4 regions of the Rhizobium sp. TRM96647 genome follow, and region 4 is predicted to be linked to each of the others. Evidence: predicted binding sites of a transcription regulator. Region 4 holds the regulator's gene; each other region holds the start of a gene.
The links. The regulator PhoB, encoded in region 4, activates phosphate uptake and scavenging genes when phosphate is short. The targets are predictions, from matches to a motif close to TGTCATNNANCTGTCAT.
Positions count from the first base shown of each region.

Region 1: the regulator PhoB is predicted to act here: its motif matches at 1,601-1,617, upstream of OCK02_RS14215 (LTA synthase family protein).
Region 2: the regulator PhoB is predicted to act here: its motif matches at 3,192-3,208, upstream of phnC (phosphonate ABC transporter ATP-binding protein).
Region 3: the regulator PhoB is predicted to act here: its motif matches at 2,274-2,290, upstream of OCK02_RS01455 (DUF2794 domain-containing protein).

Region 1 is NZ_JAOXHF010000007.1:9,342-15,025, reverse strand. Features, by position in the region: gene OCK02_RS14220 (NAD+ synthase) at 1-1,388, opposite strand, end outside; gene OCK02_RS14215 (LTA synthase family protein) at 1,668-3,560, shown strand; gene OCK02_RS14210 (RcnB family protein) at 3,928-4,275, opposite strand; gene OCK02_RS14205 (glycoside hydrolase family 43 protein) at 4,409-5,684, opposite strand, start outside.
Region 2 is NZ_JAOXHF010000006.1:5,242-10,925, reverse strand. Features, by position in the region: gene OCK02_RS12645 (alpha-D-ribose 1-methylphosphonate 5-phosphate C-P-lyase PhnJ) at 1-730, shown strand, start outside; gene phnK (phosphonate C-P lyase system protein PhnK) at 981-1,757, shown strand; gene phnL (phosphonate C-P lyase system protein PhnL) at 1,811-2,518, shown strand; gene OCK02_RS12630 (DapH/DapD/GlmU-related protein) at 2,515-3,132, shown strand; gene phnC (phosphonate ABC transporter ATP-binding protein) at 3,263-4,117, shown strand; gene phnD (phosphonate ABC transporter substrate-binding protein) at 4,208-5,113, shown strand; gene phnE (phosphonate ABC transporter, permease protein PhnE) at 5,241-5,684, shown strand, end outside.
Region 3 is NZ_JAOXHF010000001.1:299,575-305,258, reverse strand. Features, by position in the region: gene pyc (pyruvate carboxylase) at 1-1,103, shown strand, start outside; gene OCK02_RS01460 (GNAT family N-acetyltransferase) at 1,294-1,848, shown strand; gene OCK02_RS01455 (DUF2794 domain-containing protein) at 1,858-2,253, opposite strand; gene OCK02_RS01450 (DUF1223 domain-containing protein) at 2,854-3,648, opposite strand; gene acnA (aconitate hydratase AcnA) at 3,804-5,684, opposite strand, start outside.
Region 4 is NZ_JAOXHF010000004.1:401,140-406,823, reverse strand. Features, by position in the region: gene argF (ornithine carbamoyltransferase) at 205-1,122, opposite strand; gene OCK02_RS10510 (aspartate aminotransferase family protein) at 1,186-2,379, opposite strand; gene OCK02_RS10505 (GcrA family cell cycle regulator) at 2,803-3,321, shown strand; gene phoB (phosphate regulon transcriptional regulator PhoB) at 3,415-4,098, opposite strand; gene phoU (phosphate signaling complex protein PhoU) at 4,207-4,920, opposite strand; gene pstB (phosphate ABC transporter ATP-binding protein PstB) at 4,978-5,684, opposite strand, start outside.

The DNA.
Region 1 (5,684 bases), on a different contig from region 4:
TTGCGCGGAATCACCTCGCCCGAAGGCCCGAGCGCGCCCGGCGGCACTGTCGTGTTCCGCCAGCGCGACAGCGCATAGACCTGCATCTTGTAGAGGTCCTTGATCGGATTGAAGCCGCCGTTCATATCGCCGTAGAGGGTAGCGTAGCCGACCGACATTTCCGACTTGTTGCCCGTGGTGACCACCATCGAGCCGAACTTGTTGGAGATCGCCATCAGGATCGTGCCGCGCGTGCGGCTCTGGAGGTTCTCTTCGGTGATGCCGGCTTCGGTGCCTTCGAACATGTCCGAGAGCGCGTCGAGGAAACCGGTCACCGGCGCCTCGATCGGCACGATGTCGTAGCGGCAGCCGAGCGCCTTGGCGCAGGCGGCGGCATCCTTCAGCGATTCCTCGGAGGTATAGCGGTAGGGCAGCATCACGCAGCGCACGCGCTCCTCGCCGAGCGCATCGACGGCGATCGCCGCGCAGATCGCCGAATCGATACCGCCGGAAAGGCCGAGAACCACGTTCTTGAACCCGTTCTTGTTGACGTAGTCGCGAAAGCCCAGAACGCAGGCGCGGTAGTCCGCCTCCTCGCGCTCCGGGATCTTCGACATCGGGCCGCCGTCGCAGAACCAGTCGCCGTCCGCGTTCTTCTTCCAGGTGACGAGCGCGATCGTCTCCTCGAACTGGCTCATCTGGAAGGCCAGCGTCTTGTCGGCATTGAGCCCGAAACTCGCGCCGTCGAAGACCAGTTCGTCCTGGCCGCCGAGTTGGTTGGCGAAGACGAGCGGCAGGCCGGTCTCGATCACCTGCTTCAGCGCCACCTGGTGGCGCACGTCGACCTTGCCGCGATAGTAGGGCGAACCGTTCGGCACCAGCAGGATCTCCGCTCCGCTCTCGGCCAGCGTCTCGCAGACGCCGAGGTCGTTCCAGATCTCCTCGCAGATGGGAATGCCGAGCCTGACGCCGCGGAAATTGACCGGGCCCGGCATGGCGCCCTCGACGAAGACGCGCTTCTCGTCGAACTCGCCATAGTTCGGAAGATCCAGCTTGTCGCGATAGACGAGGATCCGCCCGCCGTCGAGGACGGCCACGGAATTGTGCCGCCCCGCCTCGCCCTGCCGGGGAAAGCCGACGACGACGCCCGGCCCGCCATCGGCGGTATCCTCGGCAAGCGTCTCGACCGCCTTCTGGCACGCCTTCAGGAAGGCCGGTTTCAGCACCAGGTCCTCCGGCGGATAGCCGGAAATGAAGAGCTCCGTCAGAAGCAGGAGGTCCGCCCCCTGCGCAGCGGCATCCGCCCGGGCCGCGCGCGCCTTGGCGAGGTTGCCGGCAACATCGCCCACCGTCGGGTTGAGCTGGCCGACCGCAATTCGAAGCGTGGTCCTGTCGCTTTGTCCGTTCATGTCGATCCTCGATCCGCATCGTCCGAAGTTCATTCGGGCAAGGCTGTTCTTTAGATGATGACGGGCGGTTTGAAAATGAAGGGATTTTCGATTTGCCGCGCGCGGACGGCGACCGCGTCCAGAGGGGCCTCGCGGCGTGCCCGCCCGGGGCGGCTATCCCCACACAACGGGCATTCATCCCCTGTTCAAGATCACAACGATATGACAATTGAGCGAAAGTTTTATGACATTTCGGAGTAGCGCGTGAGAACCTCAGCCCCGGCCGTTTCGGTGACAGCAGTGCAAGAGACGGTCGTTTCCGAGGTCGCGGACGCGCGCCGCCTTGCGATTGCAGCGACCGCCGTCCGCTCGGTCGCGCTGACCTTCGTCTTCGCCTTCGTCACCGTTGCCGCCGTCGAACTGATCACGCGCCAGTCCACCGGCGCCACGTTCACCTTCCTCACCACCCTGGCGCAGCCGGGCTGGACCACCTGCGGCCTGTTCTTCCTGGCGCTCCTGGCGCTCGACGGCCTGATCGGCCGCCAGCACAAGGCGATCCTGATCCTCGGGCCGCTCGCCATCCTGCTGGCGCTGACCTCCGAGCAGAAGCAGATCTTCCTGACCGACCCGCTCTATCCGACGGACCTCCTGTTCGGCCGCCAGATCATGGAACTGATGCCGGCGCTGGTCCGCGACCGGCCCTGGACCGCCGTCGGGATCGTCATCGGGGCGATCGCGGCGGCCGGCGCCCTGATCTCCCTGTGGGTCTTCGCCTGGAAGCGTTTCCGACAGCTGACCCTGACGCAGCGCGCCCTCAGGCTGGCGCTCGCCGTTCCGCTGCTGGCCGGTTTCGGCTCCATCCTCGACTACAACCAGTATTCCCCGGTGCGCGACCGCCTGCAGGTCTTCCCGATCATGTGGGACCAGACCGAGAACTACCGCCACAACGGCTTCATGCTCGCCTTCGCCATCAACGTGCCGATGGCGAACGTGAAGGCGCCCGCCGGCTATTCCGCCGATGCGATCGACCACATCAACCAGGAACCGCTGCCGGCCGGTACCAGCCACCGCGGCAAGCCGGACGTCATCGTGGTGATGAGCGAATCGCTCTGGGATCCGACCCGGCTGTCCAACGTCAAGCTCAGCCCCGATCCGATGCCGCTCATCCGCAAGAGCGAATCCGGGGCGATCTTCTCGCCGGAATTCGGCGGCCTGACGGCGAATGTCGAGTTCGAGGCGCTGACCGGTTTCTCGAACGCCTTCCTGCCGACCGGCAGCATTCCTTACCAGCAGTATGTGCGCGACCCGATCCCCTCGCTTGCGACCTTCTTCCGCGGCGAGGGCTACACGGCCCGCGCGATCCACCCCTTCGCCGGCTGGTTCTGGAACCGCACCTCCGTCTACAAGTCCTTCGGCTTCGAGACCTTCAAGACCGAAGAGACGATGCCGCCCATGACCAAGCGCGGGATCTTCGCCTCCGACGAGGACCTGACCCGGGAGATCATCCGCCAGGCCGATGCCCAGCAGGACCCGTTCTTCTTCTTCACCGTCACCCTGCAAGGCCATGGCCCCTACGAGGCCAACCGCTACGCGAAGAACACGATCAAGGTCGAAGGCAGCCTTCCCTATGCCGACAACCAGATCCTTTCGACCTATGCGCAGGGCGTCAAGGAAGCCGACGACAGCCTGAAGATGCTGATGGACTGGGCGAAGAACCGCGACCGCGAGACGATCATCGTGGTCTTCGGCGACCACCTCCCGCCGCTCAACACGGTCTACACCTCCACCGGTTACATGAACAACATCACGGCCGAGCGCCGCGGCCCGGTCGAGCAGATGAAGCGCGAGCACGAGACGCCGCTCGTCGTCTGGTCGAACAAGACCGGCGTCAGGGAGGAGATCGGCACGATCAGCCCTGCGCTGCTGCCCTATCACATCCTCAAGGAAGCCGGTTACGAGCATCCCTACTACACCGGCTTCCTCGGCCGGGTGCAGGAGCGCTACGACATAATCGACCGCTACCAGCTGATCCGCAGCGACGGCAACGCCACGACCGACTGGTCGCGCAAAAAGACCATCGACCCGCTGGTCCGCGACTACCGCTTCCTGCAGCACGACATCATGTTCGGCAAGCGCCGCGGCCTGGACCGCTTCTTCCCCGCCCACGCCGGCGTGGTCGGCGCCGCAAGCTGACCGGCATCGGCACGGCCGCTGAACCGCCCTCCCTTTTTGCCGGAACAGGCCGGCAGTGCTGAGAGGACGTGACAGCGAGAACGGGACAGCACGTGCCGTCTCCCCAGGCCGCTGGCAGAACCTTGTTCCAGTCGTCCTATCCTTCGCACCGACCGCATAGTGTGCGTCATGCCAGACGAGATCCGGACTCCAGTGCGCGCAAGTCCTTGCGTGAGGAAGAGATCTTTTGCGCCGCAGACGCGGCACTGCCGGCCCCCGGATCAAATCCGGGGTGACGGAAGGAAGAGGAAGTGCCGAAGGAACGGGTGGGCTGACAAACGGAAAAGGGCGGCCTGAGCCGCCCTTCCCTCTCGAATATTCAGACCGTTCAGTTCGCCGCGACCAGTCCGACGATCAGGCCGGTCGCGGCGCTGATCAGCAGGAACTGGTTGTCGACCCGTACCCACTGCTCGCCGCGGCGCGGCGCATGCAGGTGGTGGCGACGGTAGTCGCGGGCGTTGATGATCTGCCGCCGTTCGGCGCGCGACAGCTTGTTGCCCTTCGCCCAATGACGCTTGCGGACGACCGTCCGCTTCTCGACCACCACCTTCTTATGCACCACGCGCTTGTCGACATGGTGATGCTGGGCCGGATACCGGTTGTCACGGGCCTCCGCCACCGAGAAAGACGTGGCGAGAACCGAGGTCGCGATCAGGGCTGCAAAGAGCTTTTTCATGGGTGTCTCCTTTCGTCTGGACACCCCCTTGATACGGCTCGGCCGATGAACGGAAACTGAAAATAAGATTAAACTTATGTAATGTAATCAGCCGTTTACGAGCAGAAAATAGAGTAGAGAACAAACATGATACCTACCCGTTGGCCGCCCCGCCCCGATACGTGAAGCGCTCGAAATCGGCGACTTGCGCGCGACCGGACGTGTCGAAGGCGAACATGCCGGCAAAGGCACCGGTGAAGGACCCGTGCTCGCCGCGCCCGCCCTCGTCCGATACCACGCCCGCATCCAGCACCGGACCGATCTCGTTCCAGCCGCCATCGTCGGCCTGCCGCCAGAAGAACTGCAGATCGTTTCCCCGCACGTCCATCGAGAGCGCGACGGCACCCTCGCCGACCGGCACGCCGCCGGCGAGAGGAAACACCAGCCGCCCGTTCACATGGTCGCCCGGGCAGGACAGGATGGTCAGGACGCGCCCGAGGGTCTCATGCAGCGTCAGCCCGAGCGCATGAAACTTGTGGCGGTTGTAGTAGTGTACGAGGCCAGCGACCTGCTGGTAGCTGGCCGGCCGGAACGCCAGCACCGTCTCGGCGGAAAAATCGTGGTGTTCCTGCCGCCGGGCCACGAGCGACTGCTCGAACCAGCTGCCGATGCTCTCGCGGCCGAACAGCCGGAGGAAGCCGGGACGCTCGACAAGCGAGAACAGCCGCTCCGGCTTCGGTGTACGCAGCCACTGGAAATCGTCCGGCAGCGCGGCTTCGTCGAAGCGATAGGCGACCTCGGACGCCCGCCCGGCAGCCGGCATTGCGAACGGTGCCACAACCTCGACCTGCGGCACCGGCCCGCCACCGTCGAGATAGAGCCAGTCGTCCTCGCGCCAGACGCATTTCTGGATCGCCGTCTCTCGCCCCAGCGTACAGCGCCCCTTCGGCGGCAGCGGACGCCCGGTCAGGTGCGTGTGATAGGCCTGCCCGTCGGGCGTCTCGACATACTGGCCGTGCCCCGCCCGCTGCAGTTCCGCCTCCGGATGGTCCTTGGACGTGATCAGGTGCACGTCCGGATGCATCTCGTAGGGCCCGTCGATGCTGCGCGAACGGGCCATGGTGACGGCGTGGTCGTAGCCGGTGCCGCCCTCGGCCGTCGTCAGGTAGTACCAGCCGTTGCGCTTGAAGAGATGCGGCCCCTCGACCAGCCCGAGCGGACTTCCGGCGAAGATGTTCCTCACCGGTCCGACAAGCCGCCTTTCCGCCGGGTCCCATTCCTGCAGCAGGATGCCGTCGAAGGCGGGAGACTTCGGCATGCCGCCGTAGCTCTCCGTGCGATGGTTCCACTGCATGTTGAGGAACCACTTGCGCCCGTCATCGTCATGGAACAGCGACGGATCGAAGCCCGAGGAGTTCACGTACACCGGA
Region 2 (5,684 bases), on a different contig from region 4:
CGGCGTGCAGGTGACGGCGGCGATCCTGGGGCCTGAGGATGTGCTGAAGGTCATCGACCAGGGCGCCGACGACACCACCAACGCCGTCTCCATCCGCGCCTTCTTCCAGAAGGTCGCCAATGTCGCCGTGACGACGAAGACGCGCGAGGCGACGATCATCCAGACCCGCCACCGCATCCCCGAGGAGAAGCTGACATCAGGCCAGACGCTGGTCTACCAGGTGCCGATCCCCGAGCCGTTGCGCTTCCTCGAGCCGCGCGAGACCGAGACCCGCAAGATGCACGCGCTCGAGGAATACGGGCTGATGCACGTCAAGCTCTACGAGGACATCGCCAGGAACGGCCACATCGCCACGACCTATTCCTATCCGGTGAAGGTCGAGGGCCGCTACGTGATGAGCCCGTCGCCGACGCCGAAGTTCGACAATCCGAAGATGCACATGTCGGAAGCGCTGCAGCTCTTCGGCGCCGGCCGCGAGAAGCGCATCTACGCCGTGCCGCCCTTCACCGATGTCGTCAGCCTCGACTTCGAGGACCATCCCTTCGAAGTGCAGAAATTCGACCGGCCCTGCGCGCTCTGCGGCGCCGAGAACGTCTACCTCGACGAGGTCGTGCTCGACGATCGCGGCGGGCGGATGTTCGTCTGCTCCGACACCGACCATTGCGAGGACCGCCGCGACCACGGCCACTGCGGCATGATGCTGGCCTACGGCAAGGCGGCGGTCGAATGAGCTGCGCTTGCCCCCCTCTGCCCTGCCGGGCATCTCCCCCTCAAGGGGGGAGATCGGCTGGGGTAAGGTCTCAGCCCGCTCCCTCTTCTCCCCAACGGGGAGAAGGTGGCCCGAAGGGTCGGATGAGGGGGGCTTCTGTCATCGACCGGCAAGTCCAGCACGCGTCGCCCCCCTCATCGCCTCGCTGCGCTCGGCACTTCTCCCCGTTGGGGAGAAGGGGGAGCAAGACGCAAACGACGGAGTTCCAGCAATGACCGACGCGCCCCTCCTCAAGGTCCGCGACATCTCGAAATTCTACGGCGCCCGCATCGGCTGCCGCAACGTCTCCTTCGATCTCTGGCCGGGCGAGGTGCTGGCGATCGTCGGCGAATCCGGCTCCGGCAAGACGACGCTGCTGAATTGTCTCGCCACCCGCCTGATGCCGACCTCCGGCACGATCGAATACCGGATGCGCGACGGCCAGATGCGCGATCTCGCCCGCATGGGCGAGGCCGAGCGCCGCTTCCTGATGCGCACCGACTGGGGCTTCGTCCACCAGAACCCCGCCGACGGCCTGCGCATGACGGTGTCTGCCGGCGCCAATGTCGGCGAGCGGCTGATGGCGGTCGGCGAGCGCCACTACGGCAACATCCGCGACACTGCAGGCGACTGGCTGCGCCGCGTCGAGATCGGCCTCGACCGCATCGACGACCAGCCGCGCGCCTTCTCCGGCGGCATGCGCCAGCGCCTGCAGATCGCCCGCAACCTCGTGACCGCGCCGCGCCTCGTCTTCATGGACGAGCCGACCGGCGGCCTCGACGTCTCGGTGCAGGCGCGCCTGCTCGATCTCGTCCGCGGCCTCGTCCACGACCTCGGGCTTTCGGCGATCGTCGTCACCCACGATCTCGCCGTCGCCCGCCTGCTGTCGCACCGGATGATGGTGATGAAGGACGGTCACGTGATCGAGCAGGGCCTGACCGACCGCGTCCTCGACGATCCGCGCGAGGCCTACACCCAGCTTCTCGTCTCCTCCATCCTGCAGGTTTGAGCCACAGCCCGAACCGCCCCCGGCCCGCGTTTCCAGCACAAAGGACACCGAACATGGCGACCCCACTCGTCGTATCCGAAGTCGCAAAGAGCTTCACCATGCACCTCAGGGACGGCATCCGCCTGCCGGTCGTCGAAAACGTCGGCTTCTCCGTCAAGGCCGGCGAATGCGTGGTCCTCGGCGGCCCCTCCGGCATCGGCAAGAGCTCTCTCCTGAAGATGGTCTACGGCAACTACGGCGTCGATGCCGGCCAGATCCTGGTCGAGCACGAAGGCCAGTTCGTCGATCTCGCCGGCGCCGACCCGCGCACCGTGCTGGCCGTCCGCCGGGTCACGCTCGGCTATGTCAGCCAGTTCCTGCGGGTCGTGCCGCGGGTCGCGGCGCTCGATGTGGTGGCCGAGCCTCTGCTTGCCCGCGGGGCGATTCCCGCGGTGGCGCGCGAGCGGGCGGAAGAGATGCTGGCCCGCCTGAACCTGCCGCGCGAGCTCTGGCAACTGCCGCCGGCCACCTTCTCCGGCGGTGAGCAGCAGCGCGTCAACATCGCCCGCGGCTTCATCACCGACCACCGCATCCTGCTGCTCGACGAGCCGACCGCTTCGCTCGACGCGAGGAACCGCGAGGTCGTCGTCGGCATGATCGAGGAGAAGAAGCGGGCAGGGGTGGCGCTGCTCGGCATCTTCCACGACGACGACGTTCGCGCCAAGGTCGCCGACAGCATCGTCGACGTCTCCGCCTTTTCGCCCCGGAAGGCCGCGGCATGACCAGGCTGTCCGAACACACCCCGCTCGTGCACGAAACGGCCTCCGTCACCGATTGCACGCTCGGCCGCTTCGTCGAGATCTCCGAGCGCTGCCGCATCAGCGAGACCGAACTCGGCGACTATTCCTACATCATGGAGGACGGCTCGGTCTGGTGCGCCACGATCGGCAAGTTCGCCAATATCGCCTCGTCGGTCCGCATCAACGCCACCAACCACCCGATGTGGCGAGCGACCCTGCACCACTTCACCTATCGCGCCGCCGACTACTGGCCGGACGCCGACAGGGAGGAGGACTTCTTCGCCTGGCGGCGGGCTCACCGCGTCACGATCGGACACGACGTCTGGATCGGCCATGGCTCGACGATCCTGCCGGGCGTCACGGTCGGCAACGGCGCCATCATCGGCTCCGGCGCGGTGGTGACGAAGGACGTCGCCCCCTACACGATCGTCGGCGGCGTGCCGGCGAAGCTGATCCGCGAACGCTTCGGCGGCGATATTGCCGAGCGTTTCGAGAGGCTTGCCTGGTGGGACTGGGACCACGCCCGCCTGCGCGGTGCCCTCGATGACTTCCGCGCGCTCGACGCCGAAGCCTTCCTTGTCAAATACGGTGCCTGAATTCCGCAAAAGCCCTGGAAATCCGGGCTGTGTGGATTGTTATCAAACGGACACGAAACTGACATTCGGCCTTCATTGACCGCCTTTAAAGCCGCTGCAGTGTCAATGAACAAGCCTTGAAGGGTAAGCCATGTTCCGCCTGAAGAACGTCACGCGCCGGTTCGGCGGCAAAGCCGCGGTCAGCGCCGTCAGCGTCGACATTCCCCAGGGCCAGATGGTCGGCGTCATCGGCCGCTCGGGCGCCGGCAAGTCGACCATGCTGCGCATGATCAACCGGCTCGTCGATCCGACCGAGGGCTCCATCCACTTCGGCGACGTCGAGGTTTCCGCGCTCCGGGGGGCCGCGCTTCGCAACTGGCAGCGCGACTGCGCCATGATCTTCCAGCAGTTCAATCTCGTGCCGCGCCTGGATGTGCTGACCAACGTCCTGCTCGGCCGCCTCAACCATCGCCCCACCGCGCTGAGCATGCTCAACATGTTCACCCGCGAAGAGCGCATCATGGCGATCGCGGCGCTGGAGCGCCTCGGCATCGAGCAGACGGCGCTGCAAAAGGCGGGCACGCTGTCGGGCGGCCAGCAGCAGCGCGTGGCCATTGCGCGGGCGCTCATGCAGCAGCCGAAGATGATCCTGGCCGACGAGCCGATCGCCTCGCTCGATCCGCTGAACGCCAAAGTGGTGATGGACGCCCTGCGCGACATCAACGAGCGCGAGGGCATCACCGTCATCACCAACCTGCACACGCTCGACACCGCCCGCAACTATTGCGAGCGCATCATCGGCATGTCGGCCGGCAAGGTCGTCTTCGACGGCGCGCCGCGCGATCTCGATGCCGATGCGGTCCGTGCGATCTACGGCACCGGCGCGGACGGCGCCGAGATCGACGAGAGCGTGACGTCCACCAGCATTCGCGGCGCCGGTGCGCCCGTGCAGGACAACATCAAGGAATCCGCCGGCGTCAAGCCGCTGGCACTGGCAGGCATCTGACGCTCGCCAGGATCGAGGGCCCGCGTCAAGGGCAGACCATACACGCTTTGAAGCGATCGCCGGCTGGGGGCCGGCAACAAGGAGAACGACATGTTGAAGAAAGCTCTGCTCGCCGCTGTCGCGATAGCCGTCGTGACCGGGTCCGCCCTGGCCCAGGACGTCAAGGTTCTGCGCATCGGCCTCGACGGTTCGGAGAACGAAGCCGACCAGATCCGCAACACTCAGTGCGTCGCCGACGGCCTGAAGGCCGCGACCGGCGTCGGCGAAGTCCAGATCTTCCCATCGCCGGACTACAACGGCGTCATCCAGGGCCTGCTCGGCGGCACGATCGACATCGCCTCGATGGGCGCTTCCTCCTATGCCGCGATCTACCTGCAGGACCAGAACGCGGTCGACCCGATCCTGACCTACACCCAGTCGGACGGCTCCAGCGGCTATTACTCGATCATGGTCGCCCGCAAGGATTCCGGCATCAAGACGCTCGCCGACGCCAAGGGCAAGAAGATCGGCTTCGCCGATCCGGATTCGACCTCGGGTTATCTCGTTCCGAACGTCGCTCTCCCGAAGGAAATCGGCGCATCGGTGAAGGAATACTTCTCTGAAAGCGGCTTCGGCGGCGGCCACGAGAACCTCGTCCTCGCCGTTCTCGACGGCAAGTTCGACGTCGGCACCACCTTCGGTTCGGGCGTCGGCAACTGGGATGAGGGCTACACCGGCGGCAACCTCTACCAGATGGTCAACAAGGGCAACCTCGACATGGACGACCTCGTCGAGGTCTGGAAGTCGCCGCTGATCCCGAACGGCCCGCTGATGGTCTCCAACAAGCTGCCGGAAGACATGCGCGCCAAGGTCGAGCAGTACTTCTTCGAACTGCCGCAGAAGGATCTCGCCTGCTTCCACGCCTACACGCAGGGCTCCAACAAGGACTACATCAAGGTCGACCAGTCGTTCTACCAGACGATCATCGACGCCCGTAAGTCCGTCATCGGCGGCTGATCGGCCACGAAAGACAGCGCGCGGCACCCTCCGGGTGCCGCCCGTTTTTTTGTAAGGAGAGAATGGCATGGCCAATGCGACGGCCGGAAATGCGATCGGCGGCCTCGGTCCTGCAGCCGCCTCGGTCATGCAACACTACCAGCAGCAACTGCGGACGCGGCGTATCTATTCGCTGATTGCCATCGCGGTCTTCCTGGTGGCGCTCTGGGCCTCGCTCGACTTTGCCAATGCCGCCAATTCGGGCAAGTTCTTCGAACGGCTGCCCTACGTGTTCGATTTCATCCGGAATTTCGTTCCGGACAGCCCCATGGAGATCGTGCGCGCCATGTTCGACCTGCCGTCGCCCTATGACGACGGCTCGCTGAAATACGACTACACGTCCGAGCGCGTCTATGTGACGGAAAATCTCTACATTCCGCACTTCATCTACCAGCTCATCATCACCGTGAATATCGCGCTGATCGCGACCATCCTGGGCTCGGCCATCGCCTTCGTGCTCTGCTTCTTCGCCTCCACCAATCTTGTCGGTGCCGGTGCGACCCGCTGGGTCGTGCGTCGCATCATGGAGGTG
Region 3 (5,684 bases), on a different contig from region 4:
TCGGCTCGATCGTCGAGGCGCTGCGCGGTTCGGAGCGCGATCCGGGGCTCGACCCGGAATGGATCCGCCGCATCTCCTTCTACTGGGAGGCGGTGCGCCACCAGTATGCGGCGTTCGAAAGCGATCTCAAGGGGCCCGCCTCGGAGGTCTATCTGCACGAGATGCCGGGCGGCCAGTTCACCAACCTGAAGGAGCAGGCGCGTTCGCTGGGGCTGGAGACGCGCTGGCACGAGGTGGCGCAGGCCTATGCCGACGCCAACCGCATGTTCGGCGATATCGTCAAGGTGACGCCGTCCTCCAAGGTGGTGGGCGACATGGCGCTGATGATGGTCAGCCAGGATCTGACGGTGGCCGACGTCGAGGATCCCGCCAAGGACGTCTCCTTCCCCGAATCGGTCGTCTCGATGCTCAAGGGCGATCTTGGCCAGCCGCCCGGCGGGTGGCCGAAGGCGCTGCAGGAGAAGGTGCTGAAGGGCGAGGCGGCCTATACGGATCGGCCGGGCTCGCTCTTGCCGGATGCCGATCTCGATGCCGAGCGCAAGGCGATCGAGACCAAGCTGGAGCGGAAGGTCAGCGACTACGAGTTCGCCTCCTACCTGATGTATCCGAAGGTGTTCACCGACTACGCGCAGGCGGCCGAGACCTACGGGCCGGTCAGCGTGCTGCCGACGCATGCCTACTTCTACGGGATTGCCTCGGGCGAGGAGCTCTTCGCCGAAATCGAGAAGGGCAAGACGCTCGTCGTCCTCAACCAGACACAGGGCGATGTCGACGAGAAGGGCATGGTCAAGGTGTTCTTCGAACTGAACGGCCAGCCGCGCCCGATCAAGGTCCCCGATCGCAACCGCGGGGCTTCCGGCGCCATCCGCCGCAAGGCCGAAGCCGGCAACGCCGCCCAGCTCGGCGCGCCGATGCCGGGCGTCGTCTCGACGGTGGCCGTCGCGGCCGGCCAGTCCATCAAGGCCGGCGACGTGCTGCTTTCGATCGAGGCCATGAAGATGGAGACGGCCCTGCATGCCGAGAAGGACGGCACCATCGCCGAGGTCCTCGTGCGCGCCGGCGACCAGATCGATGCCAAGGACCTGCTGATCGTGTTCGGCTGATCGCGGAGCGTCGCCGGGCGTCCGAAGGGCGTCCGGCAACTCCCGGGTGGGGAGATCGCTTGCAGGCCCGGTCGTGTGCGGCCATGCGGTGACGTCCGGTCCTCGGGGTTGTCCAAGCGTTGAATGCCTTGCGCGCCGGGCGACCGTCGCAGTGGTCCGGCCGTTTTCATCAAGCCAGTGGTTGCCATCGATGACGTTCACCATTCGCAGCGCCGCAGAAGGCGACCTTGCCGAGGTCGCCGGGATCTATCGCGAATCCGTCCTTAACGGCGTCGCCTCCTACGAGATCGAGCCGCCCACGCTGGACGAGATGCGCGCCCGCTTTTCCGCCATCACGTCGGCGCGCTATCCCTATATCGTCGCCGCGGGTGTGGACGGGGCAATTCTCGGCTATGCCTATGCCTCCGCCTTCCGCACGCGGCCGGCCTACCGGTGGCTGGTGGAGGACTCGATCTACCTGTCGCCGGACGCGCGCGGGCGCGGCGTCGGCAAGGCGCTGCTGGTGGAACTCGTGGAACGTTGCACGACGCTCGGTTTCAGGCAGATGATCGCCGTGATCGGCGGCGCACACCCCGCCTCGGTCGCGGTGCACCGCGCGGTCGGTTTCGAGCATGGCGGGCTGATGAAGGCGACCGGATTCAAGCACGGCCGGTGGCTCGATACGGTGATCATGCAGCGCGCGCTCGGCGAGGGCGCCTCGAGTGATCCGTCGCCCGACACTTTCCCGGGAAACAGGGACGCCTGACGCGCCCGTCTACTTCTCGACCAGCTTCAGGGCCTTGTCGAAAACTTTCAGCACCTGCTGCAGTTCGCGCCCCCGCTTGAGGATCATGCCGTGGGTGTTGACGACGCTGTAGGCGCCCTGCTTCGATGCCAGTTTCGGGTTCTTCTCGACCCGGAACAGCGGCATCTCGCCGGAGCGCTTGAAGATCGAGAACACCGCCTTCTCGTGGGTATGGTCGATCGCATAGTCGCGCCATTCTCCCTCTCCGACCATGCGACCGTAGATCCGGAGGATGGAGTCGAGTTCCTTGCGATGGAAGGTGACCGGAAGCGGGTCTTTGCGGTTGCGGTATTCCCCCAGGTCGACGACGACGCTCGACCCTTGGGACACGGCTTCTCCCGGCGACAAATCCGGTTGATCAGTCATCAGTTCTCCGCACTTCGACAATGACGGTTGGATGACAGTGTGCCTCACCTGAAGGGAATTGCAAGCGCCGGAGGCCGGCGCGCGGTGCCGATATTGCCCGGCGAGCCTGCATCGGCACGAAAAACAGGCAGAAATTTCGCCGGCACCGACAGGTCTCATTTGCGCGGTTGCGGGTCGAATTCGAGGCAACAGGAGGCCCGGAAACGCGGTCTTGCGGCCGGATTTCCACAGAAACGCTCATCGATTTGCACGCGCATATGTTGCCCAAACGCCTGAGAATGCGGGCGAACTGTCCTGATCCGGGACGTCCGTTAACCAGTACGGCACGGCAAAATGCGCGCTTGCCCCATTTCAGACAAATCCGCGCCCAAATTTTCTAGGAAAGTCACGACGCTGCCCTGCAGCCGAACCGCTTTGCATGTGCGGGAAATCGGTCGGCCACAGGGGCACGCGTCGAAGCTCATCCTGTATTCCGTTGCCGGAAGCTTCGTCAAGGTCCGGCCCGGCGTGTCTTCGAACCCTCAAGCCCCAGCCCCTCGAAGATCCCGGTCCGGACCCCCCCTTTTCTTCTCACATCATCGAACTGCCGGAAGGCAGGTTCTACTGTCGGCGTGCCGTCTGCGGCAGCGTCGGCCTGATGACCGTCGCGCCGATAATGGCGCCGGGCGTGTCGCCCGTCTTCATGCGCTGCACGAGGATGGCGCAACCGCCCGTGCCTTTCTGGCTCAGGATGCTGGCCGGCAGGACGAGGGTGGTCTCCTGTCCCTCCCACATGCCGATCGTCTCCATGTCGCGCACCGCATGCCAGTAGGTGACCCTCCGGCCGCGGTTCTCGCCTTCCATGATGTCCACGTCCTGCTGATCGTCGAAATAGGCGGCGAAGACGTTCGCCTTGCCGTGGCCGTTGCCGATGCGAATGCGGATCTCGTCCTGGACGATCTCCGCGGAGACCTCGACGGAGAGACCGCGGCCCTGTGCGTTGAGCGTTTCGATCTGGCTGCGGATCTGCCCCAGTTCCCCGCCGTTGACATGCGCCCGGCCGTTGATGACGGCCTGCGGGGTGTAGACGCTGCCGCGCCCGAACATGCGGGCATAGTCATACTGGCGTTCGGTGTTCTCCTTGGTCGACAGCGTATCGGTCCAGCCGAGATAGTTCCAGTAATCGACATGATAGGCGAGTGCCACCACCCTGCCTTCGCGGATCAGGGTCTCCAGCGCCTTGTCGGCCTTCGGGCAGGACGAGCATCCCTGGCTGGTGAACAGTTCGACAACGCCGATCGGCTGCTGCGTGGCCGCCTCCTGCGCACGCGCGCCGCCGCCTGCCGGAAGGACCGCCAGCAGGCTCGCAATGCAACCAATGATAAGCGGTCTGGACATACGGAATTCCGGAGAAATGCAGGCGAGGTGCCATCGTCGGTGATCGTCATACCCGCTTGCACAGTCAACAGGAAGTCACGATGGAGTGAGACTTCCCTTGCGGGAACTATGCCCCAAAAACAAATGCCGGGGCAATCGCCCCGGCATCGTATCGACTGGAATTCCGGTCGGGATCAGGCGGCGAGGTCGCGCAGAACCGTCTGCAGGATGCCGCCGTTGTTCATGTAGGTGACCTCGTCGAGCGTATCGATGCGGCAGAGGAGCGGAACCTCCTTCACTGAGCCGTCGCCATAGGTGATCTTGGCGATCTTGCGCTCGCGCGGCTTGATTTCGCCCTCGAGGCCGTCGATTTCGACGATTTCGTCGCCCTTCAGGTCCAGGCTCGCCCAGGTCGTGCCTTCCTCGAAGACGAAGGGAACGACGCCCATGCCGACGAGGTTGGAGCGGTGGATGCGCTCGAAGGACTGGGCGATCACCGCCTTGACGCCGAGAAGGTTCGTGCCCTTGGCCGCCCAGTCGCGCGAGGAGCCGTTGCCGTATTCGACGCCGGCGAAGATGACGAGCGGAACGCCCTCTTCCTTGTACTTCATGGCGGCGTCGTAGATCGACATCTCTTCCTTGGACGGATAGTGGATGGTGTAGCCACCTTCCTTGCCGTTCGGGCCGAGCATGTGGTTGCGGATGCGGATGTTGGCAAAGGTGCCGCGCATCATCACCTCATGGTTGCCGCGGCGCGTGCCGTACTGGTTGAAGTCGGCGACGCCGACGCCATTCTCGATCAGGTAGGCACCGGCCGGCGAAGCGGCCTTGATCGAGCCTGCCGGCGAGATGTGGTCGGTGGTGATCTTGTCGCCGAACAGGCCGAGCACGCGGGCGCCCTTGATGTTCTTGATGCCCGCGCCCTTCTTGCCCATGCCGACGAAATAGGGCGGGTTCTGCACGTAGGTCGACTTGTCGTCCCAGGCATAGGTCTGCCCTGCCGGAACCTGCACCGCCTGCCAGTTTTCATCGCCCTTGAAGACGTCGGCATACTTGGTGGCGTAGAGTTCGCGGGTGACGTACTTCATGATGAAGTCCTGGATCTCCTTCGACGAGGGCCAGATGTCCTTCAGGTAGACCGGCTTGCCGTCCTTGTCCTCGCCGATCGGCTCCTTGGTCAGGTCCTTCTGGACCGTGCCGGCCAGCGCATAGGCGACGACCAGCGGCGGCGAGGCCAGGTAGTTGGCCTGGACGTCCGGCGAGATGCGGCCTTCGAAGTTGCGGTTGCCCGAGAGCACGCCGGCGGCGATCAGGCCCTTGTCGTTGATCGTCTTGGAGATCGGCGCCGGCAGCGGGCCGGAGTTGCCGATGCAGGTAGTGCAGCCGAAGCCGACGAGGTTGAAGCCGAGCGCGTCGAGGTCCTTCTGCAGGCCGGACTTGGCGAGATACTCGCCGACCACCTGCGATCCCGGTGCGAGCGAGGTCTTCACCCAGGGCTTGGTCTTCAGGCCCTTCGCGACGGCGTTGCGGGCCAGCAGGCCGGCAGCGATCAGCACGCTCGGGTTGGAGGTGTTGGTGCAGGAGGTGATGGCGGCGATCGCCACGTCGCCATGGCCGATGTCGTAGTCCGTGCCTTCGACGGCATAGCGGTTCGAAAGCTGACCCGGCTTCTTGTAGTCGTCTTCGAGCGCAGTGGCGAAGTTCGGCGCGATCGTCTCGAGTGGCAGGCGGCCTTCGGGGCGCTTCGGGCCGGCCATCGAGGGCACGACGTCGCCGAGATCCAGTTCCAGCGTGTCGGTGAAGACGAGGTCGGAGCCGTCGCCGTCACGCCACATGCCTTGTGCTTTCGAATAGGCTTCGACGAGGGCGATCCGCTGCTCTTCGCGGCCGGACATGGTGAGGTAGTTGATCGTTTCGGCGTCGACCGGGAAGAAGCCACAGGTGGCGCCGTATTCCGGGCCCATGTTGCCGATGGTGGCGCGGTCGGCGAGCGTCATGTTGTCGAGGCCGGGGCCGAAGAATTCGACGAACTTGGAGACGACGCCCTTCTTGCGCAGCATCTGCACGACGGTGAG
Region 4 (5,684 bases):
GGTCACATCCGCCTGCGACGGGCTGTGTTCTTCAGTGATTCTGCCTCGTGACCGCCGGGATGATTCCATATCCGGCGGTGCGATGCCAGCAACGGCACCGCGACGACAGCGGGTTGGGCCTTAGATCGTGGCCGATCCCGGCAATTTCAATAGGCGCTGCGGACGTCAGCAGGGTCCCGCGAGCACCGCTGCCGGGCGTGTCGTTCAGATGGCGTTCAGGCACCAGGCCAGGATCGACTTCTGCGCGTGCAGGCGGTTTTCGGCTTCGTCGAAGACGACGGACTGCGGTCCGTCGATGACCTCGTCGGTGACCTCCTCGCCGCGATGGGCGGGCAGGCAGTGCATGAAGAGGGCTTCCTTGCCGGCCTTCTGCATCAGCGCTTCGTTGACCTGGAACGGCTGGAAGATGTTGTGGCCGCGGGCGCGGTGTTCCTGGTTCATCGACACCCAGCAGTCGGTGACGACGACGTCGGCGCCGGCGACGGCCCGGTCGGCGTCATGGCAGAGCATGATATCGCCACCATTGTTGCGCGCCCAGTTGAGAACCTTGTCCTCCGGCTCTGAGCCGAGCGGAACGGCCATGTTCATCCGGTAACCGAAGCGGGCGGATCCCTCGACGAAGGAATGCAGCACGTTGTTGCCGTCGCCGGTCCAGGCGATGGTGCGCCCCTTCACCGGGCCGCGATGTTCCTCGAAGGTCATGATGTCGGCCATGATCTGGCAGGGATGCGTCAGGTCCGTCAGCGCGTTGATCACCGGCACCGTCGCGTGTTCGGCCATCTCCAGCAGGCGGGCATGGTCGGTGGTGCGGATCATGATCGCATCGACATAGCGCGACAGCACCTTTGCGGTGTCGCCGATCGTCTCGGCGCGGCCGAGCTGCATTTCGGTGCCCGACAGGAACAGCGTCTCGCCGCCGAGCTGGCGCATGCCGACGTCGAAGGAGACGCGGGTGCGCGTCGACGGCTTCTCGAAGATCATCGCCAACATCTTGCCGGCGAGCGGCTTGTCGGCGGTTCCCGCCTTGGTGGCGGTCTTGCGCGCCAGCGCGTCGTCCATGATCGTGCGGAGGTCTCCGGCCGTCATGGCGGAGAGGTCGAGGAAATGTCTGGTGCCTGCCATGCTCTTTCAATCCTGCTCAATCGCCCGGCTCGCGCCCTAGGCCGCCTTCACTCGGCTCGCGCCTCAGGCCTTCTTCTTCTCTGCACTCAGCTTCTCCGCGGCGCGCTCGATCCGCGCTAGGCCCTCGCGGGCTTCCTCGGCGGTGGCGACCAGCGGCGGCAGCAGCCGCAGCACGTTCTCGCCCGCCGGGACCAGCAGCAGATGCTCGGCGCGAACGGCCTTCAGCAGATCCGCCGACGGCCCCTTCGCCTTGATGCCGAGCATCAGGCCCTCGCCGCGGACGTCCTCGATGATATCGGGAAAACGGTCCTTCAGCGAGGCGAGGCCCTGGCGCAGCACGAGAGCGACGTCGCGCACGTGCTCCAGGAAGCCTTCCTGCAGGACGACGTCGAGCACGGCGTTGCCGACGGCCATGGCGAGCGGGTTGCCGCCATAGGTGGAGCCGTGCGTGCCCGGGACCATGCCGGAGGCCGCCTCCTCGGTCGCAAGGCAGGCGCCCAGCGGAAAGCCGCCGCCGATGCCCTTGGCGACCGCCATGATATCCGGGGCGACGCCGGACCATTCGTAGGCAAACAGCTTGCCCGTCCGGCCGACGCCGGTCTGGACTTCATCGAAGATGAGCAGGAGGCCGTATTCGTCGCAGAGCGAACGCAGTTCGCGCAGGAACTCGTTCGAGACGACGCGAATGCCGCCCTCGCCCTGCACGGGTTCGATCAGGATCGCTGCCGTCTCCTCGGTGATCGCCTCCTTGACGGCGGCGATGTCGCCGAAGGGTACCTGGTAGAAGCCCGGCGCCTTCGGACCGAAGCCTTCCAGGTACTTCTCCTGGCCGCCGGCCGCGATCGTGGCCAGCGTGCGGCCGTGGAAGGCGCCCTCGAAGGTGATGATGTGGAACTTGCCGGGATAGCCCTTGGCATACTGGTAGCGCCGGGCCGTCTTGATCGCGCATTCCAGCGCCTCGGCACCGGAATTGGTGAAGAACACCTTGTCGGCGAAGGTGGCCGCGGTCAGGCGCTTGCCGAGCGTCTCCTGCCCGGGGACCTCGTAGAGATTGGACAGGTGCCAGACCTTGTCGGCCTGCGCCTTGAGGCTCTCGACCAGGTGCGGATGGGCATGGCCCAGCGAATTGACCGCGACGCCGGCTGCGAAATCGAGATAGCGCGAGCCGTCTTCCGCGATCAGCCAGACGCCCTCGCCGCGCTCGAAGCGCAGCGGCGCACGCAGATAGGTCTCGTAGAGCGGCGTGGCATCAGCCATGGCGCGTATCTCCCTCGCAGCGGATGCGGAAACGGATTCCGGATCTTTCCAGTGCGGAAAAATCGAAAATGCCGCCTCACGGCGGCGGGCGCACTATCAGCATTTCAGGGCTTATTGTCAACAAACGGCGAGGCGACGAAATCCGCCTCGATATGCCCTTGCGTGAGGTTTCGGATCGCGCGGAGAAGTGTCGCAAGTGAGTCACACCCGGCGAGCAAGTTGGGGAAAACCGGAAAATCGATTCGGGCGGATTCCGGCGACTCTTGTCACAGAGTCCCCCTGTCGGTAGGTTAAAACTCAATTGCTAGACTGCATGCGGCGGAACTAGTCACCAACAGTATCAGAGCATTTCGCGCTGCGGAGAAATCCGGGCAGCGCCGAGGGATTCTCGGCAACGAACGCTGAAACGAGGAGATGACGGAGATGAACTGGACGGACGAGAGGGTCGAGAAGCTGAAGAAGCTCTGGTCCGAAGGACTGAGCGCCAGCCAGATCGCGGCACAGCTCGGCGGCGTCAGCCGCAATGCGGTTATCGGCAAGGTCCACCGTCTCGCCCTGCCCGGCCGGGCCAAGTCCGGCGGCGCGCCGACGGCGGCCCGCGCCAAGCGCCCGGCTTCGGCACCGCGTCCTGCGAACTTCGCTCCGCGCGTCGCCACCCGCACGATCGCCCGTCCGACCGGCGCCGTCGTCACCAAGGAAGAGGTCGCCTTCGAGTATGACGAAGAGCCGATCACCCGGGTCGTCGCCAACGTCGTCGTGCCGATGTCGCGCCGCCTCGAGCTGACGCAACTGACCGAGCGTACCTGCAAGTGGCCGAACGGCGACCCGCTGAAGGACGACTTCCACTTCTGCGGCAACGAATCCCCGGACAATTCCCCCTACTGCACCTACCACCAGCGGCTCGCCTACCAGCCCTCGGCAGAGCGCCGCCGGGCACGCTGAGCGAGGGCTCCGTGTGCCACAGGATACGGAACAACGAAAAACGGGCCTTCGACGGGCCCGTTTTTCGTTGTCGCAATGACCGTCCGCCCGATTTCAGGCTTCCAGCGAATAGCCTGCGCCACGCACCGTGCGGATGACGTCGTTCATGTTGGAGAAGTTCAGCGCCTTGCGCAGGCGGCCGACATGGACGTCGACGGTTCGTTCGTCGACATAGATGTCGTGACCCCAGACACCATCCAGAAGCTGCGAGCGGGAGAAGACGCGGGCGGGGGACGACATCAGGAACTCCAGCAGACGGAATTCCGTCGGCCCCAACCGCACCTCGCGCGAGCGGCGGTGGACGCGATGGGTCTCGCGGTCGAGTTCGATATCGCCGCACTTGAGGAGCGTCGAGACGACCTCTGGCCGGGCGCGCCGCAGCATCGCCTTGACCCGCGCCATCAGTTCGGGCGTCGAGAAGGGCTTGACCACGTAATCGTCCGCGCCGGTGGCGAGCCCGCGAACGCGCTCGCTCTCCTCGCCGCGCGCCGTCAGCATGATGATCGGCAACCGCTCGGTCTCCGAGCGCTGGCGCAGACGCCGGCAGAGTTCAATGCCGGAGACGCCGGGCAGCATCCAGTCGAGGATCAGAAGATCGGGCTGGCGCTCCTGCAGGCGGATCTCCGCCTCGTCGCCGCGCAGGATCGTATCGACCTCGAAGCCCTCGGCCTCGAGGTTGTAGCGCAGGAGGACGCTCAGCGCCTCCTCGTCTTCGACCACGGTAATCTTTGGAACCATGCCTTGCTCACTCCTGGGCCATGCTCATTCCTGGTCCGAGCGGCCCACCTGCGACCACCCCGGACCGCCATGTGACCGCCGCGTCGATCGGCGGGCGGTTCGACGACATCATTCCTCGATGGCACCCACAGACGTGGTGTGGTCGTCCTTCGGACGTTCGCCTTCCGGCTGCGAGCCGGTCGCCATGTAGAAGATCGTCTCGGCGATGTTGGTCGCATGGTCGCCGATGCGCTCGATGTTCTTGGCGCAGAAGAGCAGATGCGTGCAGGGCGTGATGTTGCGCGGATCTTCCATCATGTAGGTCAGAAGTTCGCGGAACAGCGAGGTGTAGATCGCATCGATCTCGTCGTCGCGCTCACGGATCTCCTTGGCCTTCTCGATGTTGCGCGAGGCATAGACGTCGAGGACTTCCTTGAGCTGCATCAGCGCCAGTTCGGCCAGGTGTTCGAGGCCGCGGGCGAGGTTGCGCGGAATGCCGGAACCCTGCACCGAGACGACGCGCTTGGCTGTGTTCTTGCCGAGGTCGCCGACGCGCTCGAGTTCGGCGGCGATGCGGATCGCCCCCATGATCTCGCGCAGGTCGGCCGCCATCGGCTGGCGCTTGGCGATCGTGACGATCGCCTTCTCGTTGATCTGCCGTTCGGCGGTGTCGAGGATGACGTCCTCGGAGATCACCTTCTGCGCCAGCGCCACGTTGGTGTTGACCAGCGCGCGCACGCTGTCGCCCACCATCTGCTCGGCCGTGCCCCCCATCTCGGAGATGCGGCGGGTGAGATATTTCAGCTCTTCATCGTAGATCGAAACGATATGGGTCGGTGTCATGTTTCTTGTTCCTCAACTGGCGCAGGCGCCATGGTCTTTTGCCGGCGACGGCAGGCGTCAGCCGAAGCGACCCATGATGTAGTCCTGCGTACGCTGGTCGTCCGGATTGGTGAACATCTTGTCGGTGTCGTTCTCCTCGACGAGGTTGCCGAGGTGGAACATGGCGGTGCGCTGCGAGACGCGCGCGGCCTGCTGCATCGAGTGGGTGACGATGACGATCGTGAAGTTCGTCCGCAGTTCGTGGATCAGTTCCTCCACCTTGGCGGTGGCGATCGGATCGAGCGCCGAGCAGGGCTCGTCCATCAGGATCACTTCCGGGCTGACGGCGACGGCGCGGGCGATGCACAGACGCTGCTGCTGGCCGCCCGAAAGGCCCGTGCCGCCCTCCTGCAGGCGATCCTTGACCTCGTTCCAGAGGCCCGCCTTCTGCAGGCTCTGCTCTACCACCTGGTCGAGTTCGGCCTTGGACTTCGCCAGTCCGTGGATCCGCGGGCCATAGGCCACGTTCTCGTAGATCGACTTCGGGAACGGGTTCGGCTTCTGGAACACCATGCCGACGCGGGCGCGCAGTTCGACCACGTCGATCGACGGATCGTAGACGTCTTCGCCGTCCAGCGTGATCATGCCGGTGACGCGGCAGCCGTCGATCGTGTCGTTCATACGGTTCAGCGTGCGCAGGAACGTCGACTTGCCGCAACCCGAGGGGCCGATCAGCGCGGTCACCGTGTTCTCGCGGACATTGAGGTTCACGTCGTACAGGGCGC